Regions from separate parts of the Sporosarcina sp. USHLN248 genome, predicted to be linked through region 1. Evidence: a T-box and tRNA genes for the amino acid it is inferred to sense, from the RefSeq annotation. Region 1 holds a T-box; the other holds one or more tRNA genes.
The links. The T-box of region 1 lies ahead of serS (serine--tRNA ligase). A T-box ahead of a tRNA ligase gene usually reads a tRNA of that ligase, here a tRNA-Ser.
Positions count from the first base shown of each region.

Region 2: it has a tRNA-Ser gene. The T-box ahead of serS (serine--tRNA ligase) is inferred to sense a tRNA for this amino acid. The anticodon was not compared.

Region 1 covers NZ_JBBCZC010000064.1:254-10,617, forward strand. Annotated here, with positions in the region: gene guaB (IMP dehydrogenase) at 628-2,094, shown strand; gene WFH04_RS17160 (serine hydrolase) at 2,251-3,594, shown strand; gene pdxR (MocR-like pyridoxine biosynthesis transcription factor PdxR) at 3,647-5,050, opposite strand; gene pdxS (pyridoxal 5'-phosphate synthase lyase subunit PdxS) at 5,133-5,999, shown strand; gene WFH04_RS17175 (NUDIX hydrolase) at 6,842-7,420, shown strand; T-box leader at 7,474-7,688, shown strand; gene serS (serine--tRNA ligase) at 7,756-9,030, shown strand; gene WFH04_RS17185 (hypothetical protein) at 9,094-9,444, opposite strand; gene tadA (tRNA adenosine(34) deaminase TadA) at 9,561-10,043, opposite strand; gene WFH04_RS17195 (deoxynucleoside kinase) at 10,138-10,364, shown strand, end outside.
Region 2 covers NZ_JBBCZC010000016.1:1,120-13,194, reverse strand. Annotated here, with positions in the region: gene WFH04_RS08310 (putative motility protein) at 9-197, opposite strand; gene WFH04_RS08305 (Dps family protein) at 260-709, opposite strand; gene yidD (membrane protein insertion efficiency factor YidD) at 815-1,045, shown strand; gene WFH04_RS08295 (metal ABC transporter solute-binding protein, Zn/Mn family) at 1,169-2,116, shown strand; gene WFH04_RS08290 (o-succinylbenzoate--CoA ligase) at 2,197-3,645, opposite strand; gene menB (1,4-dihydroxy-2-naphthoyl-CoA synthase) at 3,708-4,526, opposite strand; gene menH (2-succinyl-6-hydroxy-2,4-cyclohexadiene-1-carboxylate synthase) at 4,538-5,368, opposite strand; gene menD (2-succinyl-5-enolpyruvyl-6-hydroxy-3-cyclohexene-1-carboxylic-acid synthase) at 5,361-7,073, opposite strand; gene WFH04_RS08270 (isochorismate synthase) at 7,066-8,451, opposite strand; gene WFH04_RS08265 (1,4-dihydroxy-2-naphthoate polyprenyltransferase) at 8,739-9,650, shown strand; gene WFH04_RS08260 (TraR/DksA C4-type zinc finger protein) at 9,827-10,558, shown strand; tRNA gene WFH04_RS08255 (tRNA-Glu) at 10,604-10,675, opposite strand; tRNA gene WFH04_RS08250 (tRNA-Ser) at 10,683-10,773, opposite strand; tRNA gene WFH04_RS08245 (tRNA-Asn) at 10,783-10,857, opposite strand; tRNA gene WFH04_RS08240 (tRNA-Ile) at 10,861-10,937, opposite strand; tRNA gene WFH04_RS08235 (tRNA-Gly) at 10,939-11,012, opposite strand; tRNA gene WFH04_RS08230 (tRNA-Phe) at 11,019-11,094, opposite strand; tRNA gene WFH04_RS08225 (tRNA-Asp) at 11,181-11,256, opposite strand; tRNA gene WFH04_RS08220 (tRNA-Met) at 11,260-11,334, opposite strand; tRNA gene WFH04_RS08215 (tRNA-Ser) at 11,516-11,608, opposite strand; tRNA gene WFH04_RS08210 (tRNA-Ile) at 11,630-11,706, opposite strand; tRNA gene WFH04_RS08205 (tRNA-Met) at 11,715-11,788, opposite strand; tRNA gene WFH04_RS08200 (tRNA-Ala) at 11,807-11,882, opposite strand; tRNA gene WFH04_RS08195 (tRNA-Pro) at 11,889-11,965, opposite strand; tRNA gene WFH04_RS08190 (tRNA-Arg) at 11,978-12,054, opposite strand.

The sequences.
Region 1 (10,364 bases):
CTTTTATTTACGCAGGCGATATAGGTGAAAACTTGCAGGATGTTAATCAGTACAAATAATAACATTGCACTGCATAGAAATTACGTTGTGATTAGGCAATGTGATTCGCTGCAAATACGTTGAACACAACAACTTTCTATGGCATTGCAAAGAGTTGTGATGGGAATAAGCCGTCATAAGGCCTAATGCAGCTTCGTTAGAAGTACTAATGTAAAGTGTCCTGCGTTTCTCTCTTTGTTTATGCGCTTATATTTCTCCTATGGAGTTAATGAACACATTTATGCGCTATAAAAACCTCTTCTGCGTTTTTGAACCCATTAATGCGCTGCAAATTTCTCTTCTGCGTTTTGTACATATATGCTTTGTAAATTCCTTTTTGAATAACATTTCTGCGTTTCTGAGTTAGTTAATTCTATATACGTTTATAGAATTTGATTCAAAAAGAACAGGATGAACATAATAAGATGGAAAGGCTGCGGTTTATTTATTTGTAACGCGTGCAAGGATGTTCAGTGAATAATAGGAATTCTTTTTCTTATTAACGTCTCCTTGACAGGGGTGGTAGGCGCTGATAACCTTTTAATAATATTCATCCGAAGATCATCAATTTATTAGGAGGCTAACGTGATGTGGGAATCTAAATTTTCTCGTGAGGGATTGACGTTTGACGATGTGTTGCTTGTACCGGGACATTCTGAGGTGTTGCCGAAGGATGTTTCGCTATCGGTTAATTTGACAGAGAAGATCAAGCTGAACATTCCAATCATTAGTGCGGGAATGGATACAGTGACAGAGGCAAAAATGGCAATTGCTATGGCGCGCCAAGGTGGTTTAGGTGTCATCCATAAAAATATGAGCATTGAAGAGCAAGCTGAGCAGGTTGTTACAGTTAAACGCTCTGAAAACGGTGTTATCACAAACCCGTTTTTCCTGACTCCTGAGCATCAGGTATTTGATGCTGAGCATTTGATGGGGAAATATCGGATTTCTGGTGTTCCAATCGTAAATAATATGGACGAGCGTAGATTAGTCGGCATTTTGACGAATCGTGATTTGCGCTTCATTCAAGATTATTCATTGCTCATTAATGATGTGATGACAAAAGAAAATTTGGTTACAGCTCCTGTTGGAACAACACTTTCAGATGCGGAAAAGATTTTACAAAAATATAAGATCGAGAAGCTTCCGATTGTTGATGAGCAAGGCATTCTTACAGGTTTGATTACGATTAAGGATATTGAAAAAGTGATTGAGTTCCCGAATGCGGCGAAGGATTCCCATGGCCGTCTATTAGTTGCAGCAGCAGTCGGTGTAACTTCTGATACGATGGTTCGTGTTGAGAAGTTAGTTGAAGCGGAAGTGGATGCGATTGTCATTGATACAGCGCATGGCCATTCGCAAGGCGTACTGGATACTGTTGCGCAAATTCGAGCAGCTTATCCGGACCTTGACATCATTGCTGGTAATGTTGCAACTGCAGAAGGTACAGCAGCGCTTTACAAAGCAGGTGCAGACGTTGTGAAAGTGGGGATCGGTCCTGGTTCGATCTGTACGACACGTGTAGTTGCGGGTGTTGGTGTACCACAAATTACAGCTGTCTATGAATGTGCTTCAGAAGCACGCAAGCAAGGCAAAGCGATTATCGCTGACGGTGGCATTAAGTATTCTGGCGATATCGTTAAAGCATTGGCTGCAGGTGGACATGTTGTAATGCTTGGCAGTTTGTTGGCAGGTACAACTGAAAGCCCTGGAGAAACGGAAATTTTCCAAGGCAGACGTTTTAAAGTATATCGTGGTATGGGATCAGTTGCTGCGATGGAGCATGGTTCGAAAGACCGTTATTTCCAGGAAGACGCGAAAAAGTTAGTTCCTGAGGGCATTGAAGGGCGCATGCCTTACAAAGGACCGCTTGCAGATACAATTCATCAATTAGTTGGTGGCATCCGTGCTGGCATGGGATATTGCGGCATGAAGGATTTGCATAATATGCGCGAAAAAGCACAATTCGTTAGAATGACTGGGGCGGGATTGCGTGAAAGCCATCCACACCAAGTTCACATTACTAAAGAAGCACCAAACTACTCGATTTCATAATGATTGAGATATGGTAATTGGAGTAAACTTTGGAACTTCAGCACCTTTTCGTTCGTCTATATGAGAGCGGAAAGGTGCTTTTTCTTTCCAACTGTCCTCATCATGCACTGGTTGTGTTAGAATAGATAAAGAAATTTTAATTACGGAGGTATTTTGGTGAAACGGGTAATGAGAAAATGGGTGGCATTAATGTTGCTGCCGTTGCTGTTGTTGACGACAATTGGCACGGTTCCAGCGAATGCGGAATCTGCTTTAGGCTTATATGTAGATAGTGCGATTTTAATCGATGCGGATAGCGGAAAGATTCTTTATGAAGAAAATGCTGACGCGCCGCTTGGCATTGCAAGTATGTCCAAAATGATGACAGAGTATATTTTGTTTGAGGCAATTAAAGAGGGTAAGATCAGCTGGGATCAAGAATATAAAGTGACGGATTATACGTATGCCATTTCACAGGACAGACGGTTGAGCAATGTGCCTTTGCGTAAAGATGGCACGTATACAATCCGTGAGTTGTATGAAGCTTTGGCGATCTATTCTGCAAATGCTGCTACAATTGCAATTGCTGAAACGATTGCCGGCACAGAAACTGAGTTCTTGAAGTTAATGAACGCAAAAGCAGAAGAGCTTGGTTTGAAAGATTATAAATTCGTCAATTCGACTGGATTGAACAATGAGTATTTGCAAGGTATGCATCCACAAGGGACAGGCGAGAAAGATGAAAATGTCATGCCTGCAAAATCTGTTGCACGTTTGGCGTACCATTTAATGCATGATTACCCTGAAGTGTTAGAAACAACAAAGATCAATTCGAAAATATTCCGTGAAGGTACGGATGATGCGATAAAAATGGATAACTGGAACTTCATGCTTCCAGGGTTTGTTTATGAATACGAAGGCGTAGACGGTTTGAAAACAGGAACTACTGATTTTGCAGGTCATTGCTTTACAGGGACAGCGAAGCGTGGAGACAAGCGGATTATTGCAGTTGTCATGAATGCTGTTGACGCGAATGGCATTGGATCTTATAAAGCAAGATTTGATGCAACCCGTGCGCTATTCGATTACGGGTTCAGCCAGTTTTCAAATGAAGAGCTTTTTCCTGCAGGCTATCAATTTGATAAGCAAAAAACGGTTGAAGTGCTGAAAGGTAAAGAAAAAAAGGTTGCGATCGAGGTGAAAGATCCAATCCACATGATGATCAAGTCAAATGAAAAAGACTTGTATGTACCTGAATTAGTGTTGGACGAGTCCATCGTGAAGGATGGTGCTATTGAAGCTCCTATTGAAAAAGGTACTGTTATCGGCCATGTTCAGCTTACTAAGAAAGAGGGCGAAGAATATGGCTATATCGATCCGAAAGACGCTGGCATAGAAGTAGTTGTAGCCGACACGGTTGACAAAGCAGGATGGTTCTCTTTGACGTTGAGCGCAATTGGTGGTTTCTTCGTAGGCATATGGGATAGCACGACTGGATTCGTAAAAGGATGGTTTGATTAATTCATCATAAAGTTTAAGTCATTATAAAAAAGGGCGTTGACCATGAATGGAATCAACGCCCTTTTTCTATTTTCCAGGCATTCATCATCTGATGGATGCCTTTCGTAATTTGTTCGTCTGTTAAGCCGCCAAATCCTAATAGAAACGATGGTCGGCCTGTGATCGGTGATTTACGGTATTCATTCAATCCATAGATTCGTATACCACTTTCTGCAGCTTGTTCTACTAATTGAGCTTCATCTGCCTCACTATGCACGTTTATGACAATGTGCATGCCCGCTTCATCTCCGGAGAATGAAATACTATGCGTGTAATCATTCAATGCGTCTGTAAGTAACTGTAATTTGCGCTTATACACTTTCCTCATGCGATTTAGATGGCGGCCGAAATGTCCATCTGCCATAAAACGGGCAAGCGTGTGCTGATCGAGTCGAGGTACTGTCGATGAATAATGGATAAATGCTTTTTCATACCGATCAAGCAATAGTGGAGGCAACACCATATAAGCAATGCGCATAGAAGGCATAAGTGATTTTGAAAATGTACTTAAGTAAATGACTTTACCAGCCTTGTCCATACCTTGCAAGGAAGGGATCGGTCGACCAGTATAGCGAAATTCGCTGTCGTAATCATCTTCGATAATAAAATGTGCTTCTTTGGAAGAGGCCCAGTTTAATAATGCCGTTCTACGCGCCGCAGAGAGCACTGTGCCGGTCGGAAACTGATGGGAAGGTGTCACGTAAGCAATTGATGCTCCAGAGCGCTGTAAGGCTCGTACGTCCATTCCTTCATCATCTACAGCAATCGGTATGGCCTCCCTGTTATTATGGTAAAACACATGGTGTGTGAGCGGATAGCCGGGATCTTCAATCGCATAAGCAGCTTCTGGGCCCAATAGCCGTATGAGCAGAGGCATAAGCTGCTCTGTTCCAGATCCAACAATAATTTGTTCAGGTTTGCAATCAACCCCTCGAGAGTGGTACAAATAGCGTGCAATTTCCTGTCTTAATTCCGGGTCACCATGAGGATGACCTAACAAGAGCAAATGCTTTGAAGACTCATCGATAACCTCTTTGGCATATTTGCGCCAAAGTTTGAATGGAAAAGCGTCTGTGTCAATTCTTCCCGGGGAAAAATCGATCTCGTATTTTTGAGAGGACCATTTCTGTTGAGGAGACAAGTGAACTATATCAACATAGGACAGTTCTTCAATTGCTTGGACAAAGTAGCCCTTTCGAGGCTCCGATGTAATAAATCCTTCAGCAAGAAGTTGCCCGTATGACAATTCGACAGTTGTTTGACTTATGGATAAAAACTCGGCTAGTTTCCGCTTGGAAGGAAGTTTTTCGCCAACAGATAATTTACCGTCTGTAATGTCTTTGCGTATTTGTTGGTAAATTTGCTCATATAGCGGGATATGATTGTCTTTATGTAATTCAATAAGCAGCATTTCCAAAAGTCTCTCCTCCAATCTGACCCTTTCAATTAATCTGAAACTGAGTATTTCAATATGGTCATAATCTATTATACTGAACAATATGAAAAGGGGGAAGGATAAAATGGATTTCAAATATGGCGGCGTTATTATGGATGTTATTAATGCAGAGCAGGCAAAAGTGGCGGAGGCGGCAGGCGCAGTTGCAGTGATGGCACTTGAACGCGTTCCTTCGGATATTCGTGCAGCAGGCGGTGTAGCACGCATGGCAGATCCACGTATCGTGGAAGAAGTACAAAAGGCAGTTTCTATTCCCGTCATGGCGAAAGTGCGCATCGGCCACATTTCAGAGGCAAGAGTATTAGAAGCAATGGGCGTCGATTATATTGATGAAAGTGAAGTGTTGACACCGGCGGACGATGAGTTTCATTTATTGAAGAGCGATTATAAAGTTCCGTTTGTTTGCGGTGCTCGTAACTTAGGAGAGGCCGCACGCCGTCTTGGAGAAGGAGCGAAGATGCTTCGGACGAAAGGGGAGCCGGGAACGGGCAATATCGTTGAAGCGGTTCGTCATCTCCGACAAGTGAATGCGCAAGTGAATCAAATCGTCCATATGAATAATGACGAATTGATGGTAGCTGCGAGAGATTTAGCGGCACCTTATGATGTATTGCTCGCAATTCGAGAAGCGAAGCGTCTACCTGTCATCAATTATGCAGCAGGCGGCGTAGCAACTCCAGCAGATGCAGCACTGATGATGGAATTAGGAGCTGACGGCGTATTCGTCGGATCGGGCATTTTTAAATCAGATAACCCTGAAAAATTTGCCCGTGCAATCGTACTGGCAACAGAAGATTTCCGTAACTATGCATTGATTGGTGATTTATCCAAAGATATCGGAACGCCAATGAAAGGTTTGGAAATTAGTAAGCTTCCAGAAAGCGAATTGATGGCAGGACGTGGCGTTTAATTCCAAGCAAATAGGGCCAGAGCATACGATGTGTGCTCTGGCTTTTTTATGGATATAAGTTTGTATTAAATGTTTTGAAACATTCAAAGGGACGATTCATAGTAACGTATTAAGGGATAATTGAATGGATGGTGAAACAGTGGATAAAATTTATTTAGTAAAATATTTGGTTAAATACGCTAAGGGATAGGAAGACATATGAAGAAGCGATTATGATCGTTCGTTGCGGAGAGAAAGGAATAGCTGCAAATAAAGTCATTGAGCATTGGGGGAATCTAACAAAAGAACTTGCCTATGAAAATGCAGAAGGCGAATGACGACGTGGCACTTCGTATAAGTTTTGGACTGTTTTGAATTAGTGGATGAGATGGAAGGCAATATAGATTTCATAGAAGTGTATAGCAGGTATATTGTAGTGAAGGCAGGCACGGCGGCAGAAGATGTCATTCATGATTACTCGCTGGATAAATAAAGCAGATGGGGAGAAAAACTTTTTTGCGTTGTAAGCACTGAATGATACTTATGGAGAAATAAATGAGTGTGTGAACCAAATTTATGCGCGGTTGTTGTCTTTTTGCTTGGCTGCATGAATTTTATGAGATCTTGAAGAACATTATGCGATTTTTAAGCTTACTTTTATCGTCAATAAATTTTATGGTCCGAGATGAAGTAAAGTAAAAGTAGCTGAGTCATCATTCAGCTCGGCGTAGTGATTTTTTTGGTTCCGCATGAGATGATATTGAATGGCAATGAATAACCGTATGTAGAACAACTATAGATTTCAAATATCGGATTGGCTATTGCAGGTATGCAGCCATTTTGCTGAAGGGTGATGTCCATTGGTGGAACGACTAAAAGTATTTGATGAAAAGTATCAGTATTTGTATGATGAAAATCGGGATACGATTCATGAGAAAGGTTTGTGGCATGAAACATTCCATTGCTGGCTTATGGATGATGATCATGTATATATCCAAAAGCGTAGCGCTGATAAGAAGGAATTCCCTAATTTGTATGATATAACAGCCGCAGGGCATCTGCTTGCTCAAGAAGAAGTAATGGACGGAATTCGTGAAGTGGAGGAAGAGATCGGGATAAAAGTTGATTACTCGAAGCTGAGCAATATGGGGTTTGTCCAAGATACAATTCGGCTCCCTTATTTTATTGACAATGAATTTGCGAATGTATTCTTGTATCAATCAACTTTCATGCCGGATGATTTTATTTTGCAACAGGAAGAAGTCGATAGTATTCATGCAGTTGAAATTCAAAGCTTGGCAGCGTTGTTCCACGGTGAAGTAGCAAACGTGCGATGCAGAAACATTAAAACCGACGAGGTTTCAGAAATTTTGTTGACCGATTTTGTTCCACATGAAACAGAATATTTCCGCACGATGGCGAAACATTTTGTTATAAAATAGTTTCGAACCTTGCCAAATAGGGCAGGATATAGTAAAGTGTTCTTAATTTCAAATAGAAGACGATGATGGGAAGCAGTAACGAGCATGTTTTTTTAGAGAGAGCCGGCGGGTGGTGCAAGTCGGTAAAAAACACTTGTGAATCCGTCCCTGAGTAGCCGGGTTGAAATCTCAGTAAGCCCAGCCGGACATTGAACCGTTATTTCAAAGAGTGGATCAGCTATTTTGCTGGTCAATTTGGGTGGCAACGCGGGTAGTTCTCGTCCCTATTATGGGGATAGAGGGCTTTTTTTGTGTCCGAAAATTTTCGTCAACAATCATTTAAGGAGGAATCATCTATGTTAGACATTAAGTTGCTTCGAGCGAATTTCGATGAAGTGAAAGAGAAGCTTACGAAACGTGGAGAAGATTTGACGGACTTGGATAAGTTTGTTGGTCTTGATGAAAAAAGACGTGATTTGATTGCAAAAGTGGAAGTGCTTAAAGCGGAGCGGAACGAGGTTTCGCAAAAAGTGGCTGAAATGAAGCGCAATAAGGAAAATGCGGATGAGACAATCGCACGGATGCGTGAAGTCGGCGATGAAATTAAGAAGCTTGATGAGCAATTGCACCAAGTTGAAGAAGACTTGAATTATGTGATGATGCGTATTCCGAATATCCCGCATGAGTCTGTTCCCGTTGGAGATAGTGAGGATGATAACGTAGTAGTACGCACATGGGGAGAGAAGACTGAGTTCGGATTTGAACCGAAGCCACATTGGGAAATTGGCACAGATTTGAATATGCTTGATTTTGAGCGTGCAGCAAAAGTGACCGGCAGCCGCTTTGTCTTTTACCGCGGTCTTGGGGCAACATTAGAGCGTGCTTTGATCAGCTTTATGCTTGATTTACATGTGACGGAGCATGGATACGAAGAGATGCTGCCGCCATATTTAGTAAACCGTACGAGCTTAACGGGAACTGGACAGCTTCCGAAGTTTGAAGAAGATGCATTTTTGGTTGAAGAAGAAGATTATTTCCTAATACCGACTTCTGAAGTTCCTGTGACGAATTATTATCGTGATGAGATCCTTGATGGGGCACAGTTGCCGATCGCTTACACTGCGTACAGCACAAATTTTCGATCTGAAGCGGGATCTGCAGGCCGTGACACACGTGGGTTGATACGCCAGCATCAATTCAATAAAGTCGAGCTTGTCCGTTTTGTGAAGCCTGAAGAGTCTTATGACGAATTGGAAAAACTGACAGGGCATGCGGAAAAAGTGCTTCAATTATTGGGCCTTCCGTATCGCGTCTTGAAAATGTGCACAGCGGATCTTGGATTCACGGCGGCGAAGAAATACGATATAGAAGTGTGGATCCCAACACAAAACACGTATCGTGAAATTTCTTCTTGCTCCAATTTTGAAGACTTCCAAGCGAGACGTGCTTCAATTCGTTTCCGTCGCGAGCAAGGTGCGAAACCGGAATTTGTTCATACATTGAACGGCAGCGGGCTTGCAATTGGCCGTACGGTTGCTGCAATTCTTGAAAATTTCCAACAGGAAGACGGCTCTGTTATCGTGCCAGAAGTTCTGCGTCCCTATATGCGTGGAGTAGAAGTTATTAAGTAAAAAACAGTTATATTAACCCCTTAAAAGAAACAGATGAAGGTTGCGCACCTTCATCTGTTGTTTTTAATTGTTTCTTTTGCTGTTGGGAATATAAAATATCGATGACATCTCCATCTTTTTTAGAACCGCGACCGACAAAATAGTTGGACTCTCCTTTAATTGCTTGTAACGCTTTTTAAATTCGGTTGCGTCCGCCTCTTTATTTAAGTCATTATTTATTTCAGCAATATTGTCCACTTCTTCTACCTTATCAAAATTTCCTTTTGAGAATCCGGCTATATACTCCTGTGCTACAGCATCTAAATTGCCTTTAAGAACAATGGTATGCTGCACATCCCCGTTTTCAATTTCAATTGATCCAATCACTGTGGAGTCTCTTGGTATATAGAAGTCTTTTGGAAATTTATCAGACACCGGCAAATTTGCACCAAATTCAATTTTGTTTTGAATACCGTTACCCCTATCTCATGTCTACAAAACCTTAAAAAGACTGTAGACAAAGTAAAAAAATACTTTGTTACAGTCTGAAATTATTGTCTTTCTTGTTTCTTTTTCAAGCGTAGATTTCGGAAGAACGTTGACAGCATTTGCCCGCATTCATCCGATAATACGCCCTCAGCCACTTCGCATTCATGATTAAAGCGCGGATCATTTAGCAGCCGATATAAGGAATCAACGCAGCCGCCCTTTGGATCCCGTGCACCATAGACGACACGTGGTATTCTCGATTGTAAAATAGCGCCTGCACACATTGGGCAAGGCTCTAATGTTACGTATAAAGTAGTTTCTTCCAATCGCCAGCTGCCTAATGCTTTACAAGCATCTTGTATGGCGGATAATTCCGCATGTGTGACGGCATTTTGTGATGTCTCCCGCAAATTATATCCCTTTGCAATAACGTTTCCATCTTTTACGATGACGGCTCCAATTGGCACTTCACCAATCGTCTCCGCCTTTTTTGCTTCTTCAATAGCCATTCGCATGAATTGGCAATCTTGCTCAAACACATCCATTATTTTCGCTCCCGACTTAAAGGCAACTATGTTTCAATCTATCCCTATGGTAAAATAAAATGCAGAAATCGACAAATCAGAAGGAGATTATATTATGTCAGTGCCGTTTATTGCGGTGGAGGGCCCGATCGGCGTCGGCAAAACGACGCTAGCCATGGCGATTGCCGACGAGCAAAAATTCCATCCATTACGAGAAATTGTGGATGAAAATCCTTTTTTAAATAAATTCTACGAGAACATCGAGGAATGGAGCTTCCAGACCGAAATGTTTTTTCTATGTAACCGATATAAGCAGTTAGGTGATATAAAAAAGAATTACTT
Region 2 (12,075 bases), on a different contig from region 1:
GCTAAATCCTAAGCCTTCAAATCAACAGTTTGACCTTTATGAGGATGGACCACTGCTTGAACAGATTGATTGTCCATGCCTTGTAACAAATCCGTTACTACATTGGCATTCATTGAAAGCGCTTTGTTCATGACACTCATTTGCACTGTAGATTGCAAGCTTCTGAGCTGGCTTGCCATCATTGCATTCAGTTCCATTTCCCATTCCTCCTCTCCATCCTTCTATCGGAGAGTTCGGTCATTTGTTAAGGATTATTGCATTATTTATTGTCTTCACCAAGAAATGCATTCAGCATCCATTGATGTTTTTCAATGCTTTGATAGATCGCATTCAATAAATCCTCTGTCATTTCGTCACCTTCATTGCCGGCTGTCTCCATTCCCTTTTTCAATGACTTCATAATCTTATCGAAGTCGTCCGCAATCGTCTTTACCATATCTTCAGCTTGCTCTTTGCCAGTTGCTTCTTCAACGACAGATTGCCTTAGATGCTCTTTTAATGTAGCTGTCGGTTTGCCGCCTAAAGTTAAAATCCTTTCAGCAATATCATCCATATGAGCGGTAGCTTCATTATATAGTTCTTCAAATTTTGCATGTAAAGTAAAAAATGCTTTTCCTTTCACGTACCAGTGATAATTATGTAGCTTTGTGTACATTACCGACCAAGTAGATACTTGGACATTTAATTCTTTCATTAACTCTGTCGACATTAAGTATTCCCCTTTTCGCTCGTATTTACCAGTTCGATGCTTCTCCCTGTTATTTTACCACCAAAACCAATAAACTAAACATAGAAGAACGTAAGGAGCTTTTTTATGAAAACTTTATTTATTGGCCTAATTAAGGGCTATCAAAAATTTATATCACCATTAACCCCTCCTTCATGCCGTTTTTACCCGACATGTTCACATTACGGAGTGGAAGCGATTCAAAAACATGGCGCATTAAAAGGCAGTTTATTAACAATACGCCGAATTTCGAAATGTCATCCTTTCCATGAAGGCGGTTATGACCCAGTACCAGAGAAATTTCCAAATAAAGATTAATTGTTCCCCTCTCACAACCGGCAAAACGTCCGGTTTTTCTTTTTGTTTGCTATTATAAGCAAGTTCTTGTATTATGGGAAAGCGATTCAATCGTAATGATTACTATTACGGAGGATAGTATATATGAAGAAAAACATTATTCTGCTGCTGCTCATCTTTTCATTAACCATATATCTAGTCGGTTGCAGTAAAAGCGAAAAAAAGCCTGAAAACAAAGGTGATAAGGCTACCGTTTATACAACTGTTTATCCACTTCAATATTTCACGGAACGGATCGGTGGAGAATATGTAGATGTGAAGTCGATCTACCCTGCTGGCGCTGATGAGCATTCTTTTGACCCTTCCCAAAAAGATATGATTGCACTTTCGGATGCGGACTTATTCTTTTATATCGGTTTAGGCCTTGAAGGCTTCGTAAATAAAGCTGAAAAAACGCTATCAACAGAACATGTTAAAATGGTTGCCGTTGCTGACAGCATTTCTGATGATCTATTGCAAGGAGACGAAGAAGAACATCAGGATCAGGAACATGACGAACATCATCACGAAAAAGATCCCCATGTATGGATTTCTCCAATTTTAAGTATTGAGCTTTCTTCAGCTATTAAAGAAACGTTAATCAATCAGATGCCTGAACATAAAGAGGATTTCGAGAAAAATTTTGATTTACTGGAAGACGATTTGATTGAATTGGACAATCGATTTAAAGAGATGGCACACAATGCCCCTAAAAAAACCTTTTTTGTGTCGCATGCCGCTTTCGGATATATTGCCAATGAATATGGCTTGCATCAAGTCGCAATTGCAGGATTGAATTCCCAGAGCGAACCGTCCCAAAAAGAACTGGCATCCATCGTTAAACAGGCAAAAGACCAAAACGTCCGTTATATTTTATTTGAACAAAATATTTCTTCTAAGCTAACGGAAGTAATCCGTAAAGAAATTGGCGCCGAATCATTAACATTGCACAATTTAGGAGTGTTAACGGAAGAAGACATTGCAAATGAAGAGAACTATTTCTCATTGATGGAACGAAATTTAAAAGTGTTTGAAAAAGCTCTTTCAAAATAATTGAAGGTCAAGTAAAGGACATAACGAGTTAAGATGTTATGTCCTTTTTGAATAGCAACAGCCATGCAAAAAAACGTTTATTAGAGCGGCCTTTTTCTGAAATGCTTCAATTCCCTTCTCATCAATTTATTAGAAGCGTTGCGTGGAAGCTCGTCAACTATATAAAACGATTTTGGCACTTTAAATTTTGCTAATCTTTCTAAACAAAACTTTTCAATTTCTTCTTTTTCAATCGGTTCTTTACAAACTAAAAAAGCGATTGGTACACTGCCCCATTTCTCATCTTCCTGCCCGCACACCCCAGCTTCCAATACGGATGGGTGGGAAACGAGTACATTTTCTATTTCGGCTGGATAAATGTTCTCTCCTCCAGAAATAATTAAATCAGAACGTCGATCTACAATATACAAATAGCCTTCATGATCCATATAACCGATATCCCCGGTAGGGAGCCAACCATCTTCTAACGGGTTTCGATCGGCAAACCTGCCGACATAGCCTGGTGTCACATGCGGTCCTGCAATCATTACTTCCCCATGCTGCATCGGCTTTTCGGCATCCCTTATTTTAATTTGATTAAAAAAGAGCGGTTTTCCAGCTGAGCCTATTTTTCTAAGTGCATCATCTGCGGATAATGTCGCTGTTTGTGAACTTGTTTCCGTCATCCCATATGTTTGCAAGACAGCTATGCCACGTTTTTCTGCACGCCTTAAATAATCGATCGGCAGCGGGCCCCCTCCAGCTAACATCGTTTGGAAATTAGGATGCGCGAACATTTCGCTTTTTTCCATTTCACGTAAAATACGATCCAAGCTATTTGCAACTACGGACATTCTTGTCACCGAGCCTTTTTGAATTTCCTCAGCCGCCTCGATCGCGTCGAACTTTTCATAGAGCCTAATGCCCATGCCATATAACAAGGACCTGACGATGATTGAAAATCCACTAATATGAAAAAGCGGTGTTGTACAAAGCCATACATCATTTTCCGAAAGGCCTAAATTCAAGACGGACGACAATGCATTGGATGTATGATTTCCTACAGTTTGCCGAACACCTTTCGGAAAACCTGTCGTACCCGATGTGTACATGATTGTAATGGTTTGTTCGGCTTTCCATGTATTGATTGGGGTAAAATCGATTTCCTCAGAAGAAGCAATAAATGAAAATAACAACTTTTTACGATCAATTGTTTGCAGCTTTTCCGCAAGTGAATCTTCAACAATAATGGCTTCTGCTTCAGAATCCAATAACTGATAAGCAATTTCCTTTTCAGACAATCTGCTATTGATCATGACAATTTCAATACTTCCTAATAGGCATCCGTGAATCATGAACATCATATGTGCATTGGATGGCCCCAAAAGCGCAACACGCGTACCTTCACGAAGTCCATTTGCATATAGCTTCCGAGCAATGCGCATTGCCTCATCATGCAATTCCTGAAATGTCCATTGCTGTTGTTCAAATGACAATGCCACTCTATCCGGCGTTAAATATGCCCTCTGTAACAACCAATTTGGAATCATAAAAACATCTCCTCTTTCCTAAGGAAAAACCGCCTTAGAAAAAGGCGGTTTTTCATGATTGATTAAGGGAAGCGTGGGAATTGACCGAAGTCCGGTTTGCGTTTCTCTTTGAACGCATCGCGTCCTTCTTTCGCTTCGTCAGTTGTATAGTAAAGAAGTGTTGCATCTCCTGCCATTTGTTGAAGACCAGCAAGTCCATCTGTATCTGCATTCATAGCTGCCTTGATGAAACGAAGTGCAGTCGGGCTCATCGCCAACATTTCCTCACACCATTTGACAGTTTCGTCTTCCAATTGTTCATAAGGAACGACTGTATTGACAAGACCCATATCAAGAGCTTGCTGTGCGTCGTATTGACGGCATAAATACCAAATTTCTCTCGCTTTCTTATGACCGATAATACGTGCCAAATAACCGGAACCATACCCCGCATCAAAAGAACCTACTTTAGGGCCTGTTTGTCCGAAACGGGCATTATCTGCAGCGATCGTCAAGTCACAAACAACATGCAATACATGTCCTCCGCCAATTGCGTAACCTGCTACCATCGCAACTACTGGTTTAGGAATGACACGGATTAGACGTTGAAGGTCCAATACGTTTAAACGTGGAATTTCATCATCCCCTACATAGCCGCCGTGTCCACGGACTTTTTGGTCGCCCCCTGAACAGAACGCCTTTTCTCCTTCGCCAGTCAAAATGATAACTCCAATGCTTTCATCGTCTCTTGCCCGAGAAAAAGCATCGATCATTTCCATAACTGTTTTTGGACGGAACGCATTGCGCACTTCAGGACGGTTGATCGTCACTTTTGCAATGCCGTTGTACTTCTCATATTTAATATCCTCATATGTACGGATTGTTTCCCATTGACGTGTCATGTTATTCCTCCTCAAATTTTTAAATCGTTCAGAAACTCCTCTACTATTGTAACAAATTGCTTAGGTTTTTCCACATGAATTGCATGTCCTGCATCTTCTACAATAGTATGCTGAAATAATGGTGCTTCTTTTTTCATTTCCCGGGCAATAGTTACAAACTTCTCATCCAATTGCCCTGTTATTAAAAGAACAGGTAGATGCAATGTATGCAAGTACTGCCAATTGGACTGTTGACTTCCAGTACCGTATCCTAACAAACTGTTCGCCAAGCCTTTTTCTCGCTGTTGCAACCGTTCGTTTCTAATTTGCTTTTTCGTTTCAGAGGAAAGGCGCTTCTGCGAATGAAATAAAGGAATATTCTCCCAAAGGTCAACAAAACTATGAATGCCTTCCTTAATGATTTTCTCAGATAGTTTTGCATCCGCTTTTCTTCTCTCAGCCCTTTGTTCCTCACTTTTTAAACCCGGTGAAGCGCTCTCTAATAGTAAGGAATTCAAGCTTTCAGAATGAGCAATAGCGTATGAGAGGGCAACGCGGCCCCCCATAGAATACCCTATTAAAGAAAACTTATCTAAGTCAATTTGCTTAAAGATGCAATGTAAATCCTCTACAATTTGCTCCATTGTGTAACGTGAAGGATCATCCGGCACAGAAGTTTTCCCGTGACCGATCAAATCAATGGCAATCGTTCTATATTGATGAGCTATTTTCGAACGGACTTCATTCCAAGTTGCAGTCGATCCTGTGAAGCCATGTAAAAATACGATCGAAGGTTGATCTTCTTTACCGCTTATTTCCACATAATAGTCTACTCCGCGAACTTTCAAAGAAATTTCATTCATTGCGATCAAGTCTTTCTATAATTTCAGTCCAATAAGCTCGATGAGTTTTTACATTTACTGGCCGACTTGTGAATACTTCTATGATTCGTATAGGTTTCGTTTTCTCTTTCTGCAGTTCATTCGAAAACTGGTCAGCATTCTGTACCGCCGTATATTGTGCATCATACATCGCAGCGATATGTTCGAACGTAAGCCCTGTCGGTGTTCCAAACAATTCTTCAAAATGATTCGGCACCGTTGCCTGTGACAAATATGAAAAAATACCTCCACCATCATTATTTAAAATGACGATTGTCAAATCAGTCTCTTGAAAACGAGAAATGGCTAATCCATTTACATCATGCAAAAAAGATAAATCTCCAATTAATAAAAACGAATTCCGTTTTCGAACAGCTTGTACACCAAATGCACTTGATACAACTCCATCAATGCCATTTGTTCCCCGATTGGCGAATAGCGCAATATCCTTATTTGTCTTGCTGAAAAATGTATCCACGTCACGAATTGGCATGCTGCTGCCAACAAAAACATCACTTTCCGAAGGCAATAATTCAAGCAGTCTTTTTACTATGATCCCCTCATCACCTAAGTCACCAGTATATTGAGCAGTTACTTCTGACGCAATTTCATTTGCGGAAATCCATAATTTTTTGTACGCAACATGTTCACTAGTTATTTTCAAATTGAATAGTGCTTCGGGAGCCGCTTGGATATGATGCGTCACAACACCAATCGAATCGCGGAATTCCGGAGATTCATCAACTGCTACAAAGACAGGTGGCTTAGCTTTGCTTAAAAACAAAGTTAAAGGCTTAGAAACTGGTTGGGCTCCAATTCGAATTACAGTATCGGGCACTGCACGGCCGCAAAAGGATTCACTTTTTAGAAGTGCATCATAATGTTCAATGCATAGATCCCTGCAATCTGCTGGCACATTCGATCTCAAATTGGAGAGCGGGTCACAAAGGATGGGCCATTGAAGGGACTTAGCGAAAGTCCAAAAGGCATCTTGATCGAAGCCGACCGGCAATTCACCTGCAATAAACAATCCTTTTTTCGTATTTGAAAGCAGGTCATTTAAACGGTTTACTTGTACTTCACTTAACCCTATTTTTCCTTTAACGCTTTCAACGAAAGTCGACGGAGCGATTTTCCTTTCAAAATCAATGAGCAATGGTTCTCGCAAAGGGACATTCAAATGAACCGGACCAGCAGGACTTGTCATCGCAGTTGAAACAGCTCTTTGAATATGTCGATCCAAGAAATCAGCTATTGCCGGATGCTCATCAGGCAACGGTAAGTCAACGCTGAATTTAACGTGTTTACCGTATAAATTCAATTGGTCAATTGCCTGCGGTGCTCCTACTCCCCTTAACTCGTGGGGACGATCTGCAGTGATTGCAATAAGTGGAATCTTAGCGTAATACGCTTCTGTTATTGCCGGATGATAGTTCGACGCAGCTGTTCCTGAAGTGCAAAGCAGGACGACCGGTTTATTTGATGCCTTTGCCATTCCTAATGCAAAATATGCAGCGGAGCGTTCATCGATCTGCATATAGGTTTTCAGAGCATTGGATGCTGCAAATGCATAAGCGAGTGGGGTGGAACGTGAGCCTGGACTTATAACAGCAGCCTCCACACCGGCGTTTAAAAGTGCGTTTGTCAATCGCAACACATGGTCTGTTAAAATTTTTTTATCATCCATTCAACTGTCCTCCAAGCGCGCGTAAAACTGGCCTGAACTTTACCCATGTCTCGTCATATTCATCTTCTGCATTTGAATCGGCTACAATGCCTCCACCTGCATATAAGTAAGCCTCTTTTCCATTAATTAACGCTGAACGCAAAGCCACTGCAAATTCACCATTTCCAGAGGAGTCTGTCCAACCGATTGGAGCTGCATAGTAGCCCCTGTCCATTCCTTCCTCTTGTCGAATTATCTCCATTGCAGCTGAAGTCGGGACTCCGCCTAACGCAGGTGTAGGATGAAGTGCCTTCACAAGTGTGAAAATATCACTTTCACTCGCTATTTCCCCTTCAACAGGTGTATATAAATGTTGGATATCTCTAATTTTCATCAACTTAGGATTTTTAGGGACAACTACTTGTTGGCAATGTGTACGGAACACTTTTGAAATCATTTCCACTACGTAATGATGTTCTTCCCTGTTTTTTGGATCAGCAAGTAAGGCTTCCCCTAATTGCTTGTCTTCTTCTGCTGAGTTGCCTCGTCGAATCGAGCCCGCAACACATGCTGAAAGGACTTTTCCATTCTTCATCTCAATTAAGCGTTCAGGTGTAGCACCAAAGAAAAGACAATCATTATGCTGCAATGCAAATTGATAACTCTCCTGTTGTTCATTTGAAATTGCATAAAGTGCTGCAACGGCGGACAGTTCTTGTTCAAAATGCAACACAAGACTCCTCGCAATGACGACTTTATCTGCCTTTCCGCTTTGAATAAGACTTGTAACATTATTGACAGCTTCTATATAACGATCTTTTCCCCGCTCCTCCATTGAAACGATCGGATTATCGTATTGGAATGAAAACTCCTTCACTTGAGCAAGATGGATTAAACGATCTCTTTCTTGCCGTAGCCATTCAAATTCCAAAGAAGCCTCCGGTTTATCCGTCACTAAATTAATCGATACGTATGATCTTCCATCTTCAATTTTCAGCTGAAAAGAAGGCACAGCAAAATAAGCAGAAGGGAATTGATTCCATTCCGATTGAAGTACTTGATTCGGATCATAAGAAAAACCGCCAAACAAGATTGGGGCAGCATCTTCCTCTTCCTTTATCAACGTATTGCATAAGCCGTTCCATTGGTTAGAAATATCCTTATATCGCTCTTCATGCAAGTCGCTTGTTAACGTAACAGCATGTCCTATGCCAACCAAAGTTAACGTCTGATCGGCATTTTGCCAATAAAAACGTTCCTCTTTATATTTTTGAAATCCCGCTTCAAAAAAAGCGAACGGCGACATCCTCCCAACCTCAATCGTTTCAGTAAAAAAACGAGTATAGGGAGAATTGATAGTATTTTTCATAGTATGGCTATCGGTCAACTTCCGACTCATTGTTTTCGCTCCTTATTATGTGTAAGTAAGAATAACTTTCTTATCTCTATTATACCGAAACATCGGAGTGATAGCATTTTTAATGCAAACGGGATACCTTAATCCCCGCTTTTGAAGTACAATGGTATATGCAATCAACCATGTAACGTCACGATTCTTTGGTGGCCAGTACATGGTTGAGCGGGAAGTCTAACCTTCCTCTGAATATGCGATTACAGCATGCTACTCGCTGCTTATAGAAAGTGGCATCTGCTGTATCAAGTTAAATGAGATAGGAGCGAAATAATTTGCAACAAACCATTAAAGCTGACACTGGATGGAGAATTTGGTGGCAGTTGACACGTCCACATACGTTGACTGCTGCGTTTGCCCCAGTATTTTTAGGTACAATGATTGCCTTAACGTACGGTGATGTACATTTCCTTTTATTTATTGCAATGCTATCAGCAAGCCTGCTCATTCAAATGGCTACCAATATGTTTAACGAATACTATGATTTCGTTAGAGGCCTGGATACAGAGCATTCAGTTGGTATAGGCGGAACAATTGTGCGAAATGGTGTCAAAGCAAAAACCGTCTTAAATATCGCACTTACATTCTACGCAATTGCCATCATAATCGGCGTGTATATTTGCATGCAAACCTCGTGGATGTTAGCTATCGTCGGTTTGATTTCCATGTTAATCGGTTACTTATATACCGGTGGCCCTTATCCGATTGCATACACTCCGTTTGGAGAATTGGTATCCGGTTTTGTAATGGGAATGCTGTTAATATTGATTGCTTTCTATATACAAACAGGAACCGTAACCACTGAAGCGGTCCTCATTTCTGTTCCAAGCATGCTTTTAGTCGCTGCAATTATGATGTCTAATAATATTCGCGATTTAGAGGGGGACAAGGAAGGTGGCAGAAAGACACTCGCGATTCTTGTAGGAAGAAACAACGCGATTTCCATCCTGTCTGCTTTCTTTATCGTCTCTTATTTATGGATTATCGTTCTAATTATAACTGGACAACTTACACCATGGTCTTTATTAGTATTCTTAAGCGTGGCGAAACCAATTAAAGCGATCGCTACTTTTCGCAAACATACTTTGCCTCTGGAAGTTATGCCTGCAATGAAAAATACAGCCGTTACAAACACATTGTTCGGATTACTATTAGGTATCGGGATCCTGATTGGCTATTTATTATAAAATATAAATTTCTAGTAGGCCGACGTTAATATAACGTCGGCTTTATTATGTTTTAAAACAGGTTTAAACAGGTCAACAAAAAGGGAATTGATAAACAAAATTGCTACGAATTATTGGATATGAACAACACCACCAATGTCCATACTAACGTCACTAATGAAAAGGATGTGCGAAGCATGTTATCAAATACACAAATAAACAACTTTAAAAATGAATTGTTGAAATTAAAGAAAGAATTAACAAAGACTGAAGAAGAATCAGATCTAAAAGGCAGCGCTCAAGATGAAGTAGGAGAATTATCGATGTATGACAATCATCCTGGCGACATGGGAACTGAATTATACGAGCGCCAAAAAGACCTAGCGCTAAATATACACGCTAATGATGAAGTAGAAAAGGTAGACATTGCCCTTCAGGCAATTCAGGACGGGACATATGGGAGATGTGAGATATGTGATGAGGAAATTCCTTTAGAACGATTAGAAGCAATTCCTTACGCCACACGATGCAAAGAACATACCACCGAGCAACAAATAGCACATGATCGTCCTTCAGAAAAGGACATATTGATCATGGCAAGACCGAATTCCTTTGCAGACCGACGCAAAGGCATCGCACGTGATAGTGAAGACAGTTTTCAGGAAATAGCGAAGTCAGGGACATCGGAAACACCATCAGACTTTACAGGGGATCATGATGACTATAATACTTTATATGATGATAAGATCATGGATGGCGCGGCGGAGGAAATGGAGGAATTTGTCAGCACGGACATTACTGGACAATCCCGCGGTTTCGTTAAATCCGAGATATCGGAAGAATATGAGGAAAGATTAGATGATGAAGGAATCGAATCTCCTCTCGGAGATATACCATATCATCGGAAAGACAGTTACCTAAATGACTAATATAAAAAAAGCGACATTCAATTTTGAATGTCGCTTTTTTCAATATGACCCCTACGGGATTCGAACCCGTGTTACCGCCGTGAAAGGGCGGTGTCTTAACCGCTTGACCAAGGGGCCAACAATATGGCGGAGAAGGAGGGATTCGAACCCTCGCGCCGCTTTCGCGACCTACGCCCTTAGCAGGGGCGCCTCTTGAGCCACTTGAGTACTTCCCCGTATAAAATTGGCTCCGCAGGTAGGACTCGAACCTACGACCGATCGGTTAACAGCCGATTGCTCTACCACTGAGCTACTGCGGAATATGGTGGGCCTAAGTGGACTCGAACCACCGACCTCACGCTTATCAGGCGTGCGCTCTAACCAGCTGAGCTATAGGCCCATGGAGCGGGTGAAGGGAATCGAACCCTCATCATCAGCTTGGAAGGCTGAGGTTTTACCACTAAACTACACCCGCAAAGAATGGTGGCTCAGGACGGAATCGAACCGCCGACACAAGGATTTTCAGTCCTTTGCTCTACCGACTGAGCTACTGAGCCACATAGGACTTGTAGAAGCATTATTTCTCTATCTACTTAAGAAATTCGCTATTCTTCAAATCAATAAGTTATGTAAAAAATAATAATGGCGGTCCCGACCGGGATCGAACCGGCGATCTCCTGCGTGACAGGCAGGCATGTTAACCGCTACACCACGGGACCTTTTGGTTGCGGGGGCAGGATTTGAACCTGCGACCTTCGGGTTATGAGCCCGACGAGCTACCACTGCTCCACCCCGCGATAATATTAGTTGTAAGATTTTAAAATCCTACGCATTCAGCTGTTTATGGGAGTTAGTTGAAATTTCCTTTTGGTAAATTTCACAAATCACATTCTGCGTTATGTGATTTGCTCTACCCCACGATAATATTAGTTGTAACTTTCGTATTTTCCTATATATTAACCACAATGATGAAAAGAATGGCGGAGGAAGAGGGATTCGAACCCCCGCGGGCTTTAACACCCCTGTCGGTTTTCAAGACCGATCCCTTCAGCCGGACTTGGGTATTCCTCCGTAAGAAATCTATTCAAGTAGTGGTGGACCTTGCAGGACTCGAACCTGCGACCGGACGGTTATGAGCCGTCTGCTCTAACCAACTGAGCTAAAGGTCCTTCAAGGATGGCGGCAGAGGGGATCGAACCCCCGACCTTACGGGTATGAACCGTACGCTCTAGCCAGCTGAGCTACGCCGCCGGGTAAAATATATTATATTGGTGGAGCCTAGCGGGATCGAACCGCTGACCTCCTGCGTGCAAGGCAGGCGCTCTCCCAGCTGAGCTAAGGCCCCATGAAGTGGTCGGGAAGACAGGATTCGAACCTGCGACCCCTTGGTCCCAAACCAAGTGCTCTACCAAGCTGAGCTACTTCCCGAACAAAACTTATTGGCGCGCCCGGCAGAAGTCGAATCCACAACCTTCTGATCCGTAGTCAGACGCTCTATCCAATTGAGCTACGGGCGCAAATTGCTTGATATATATATC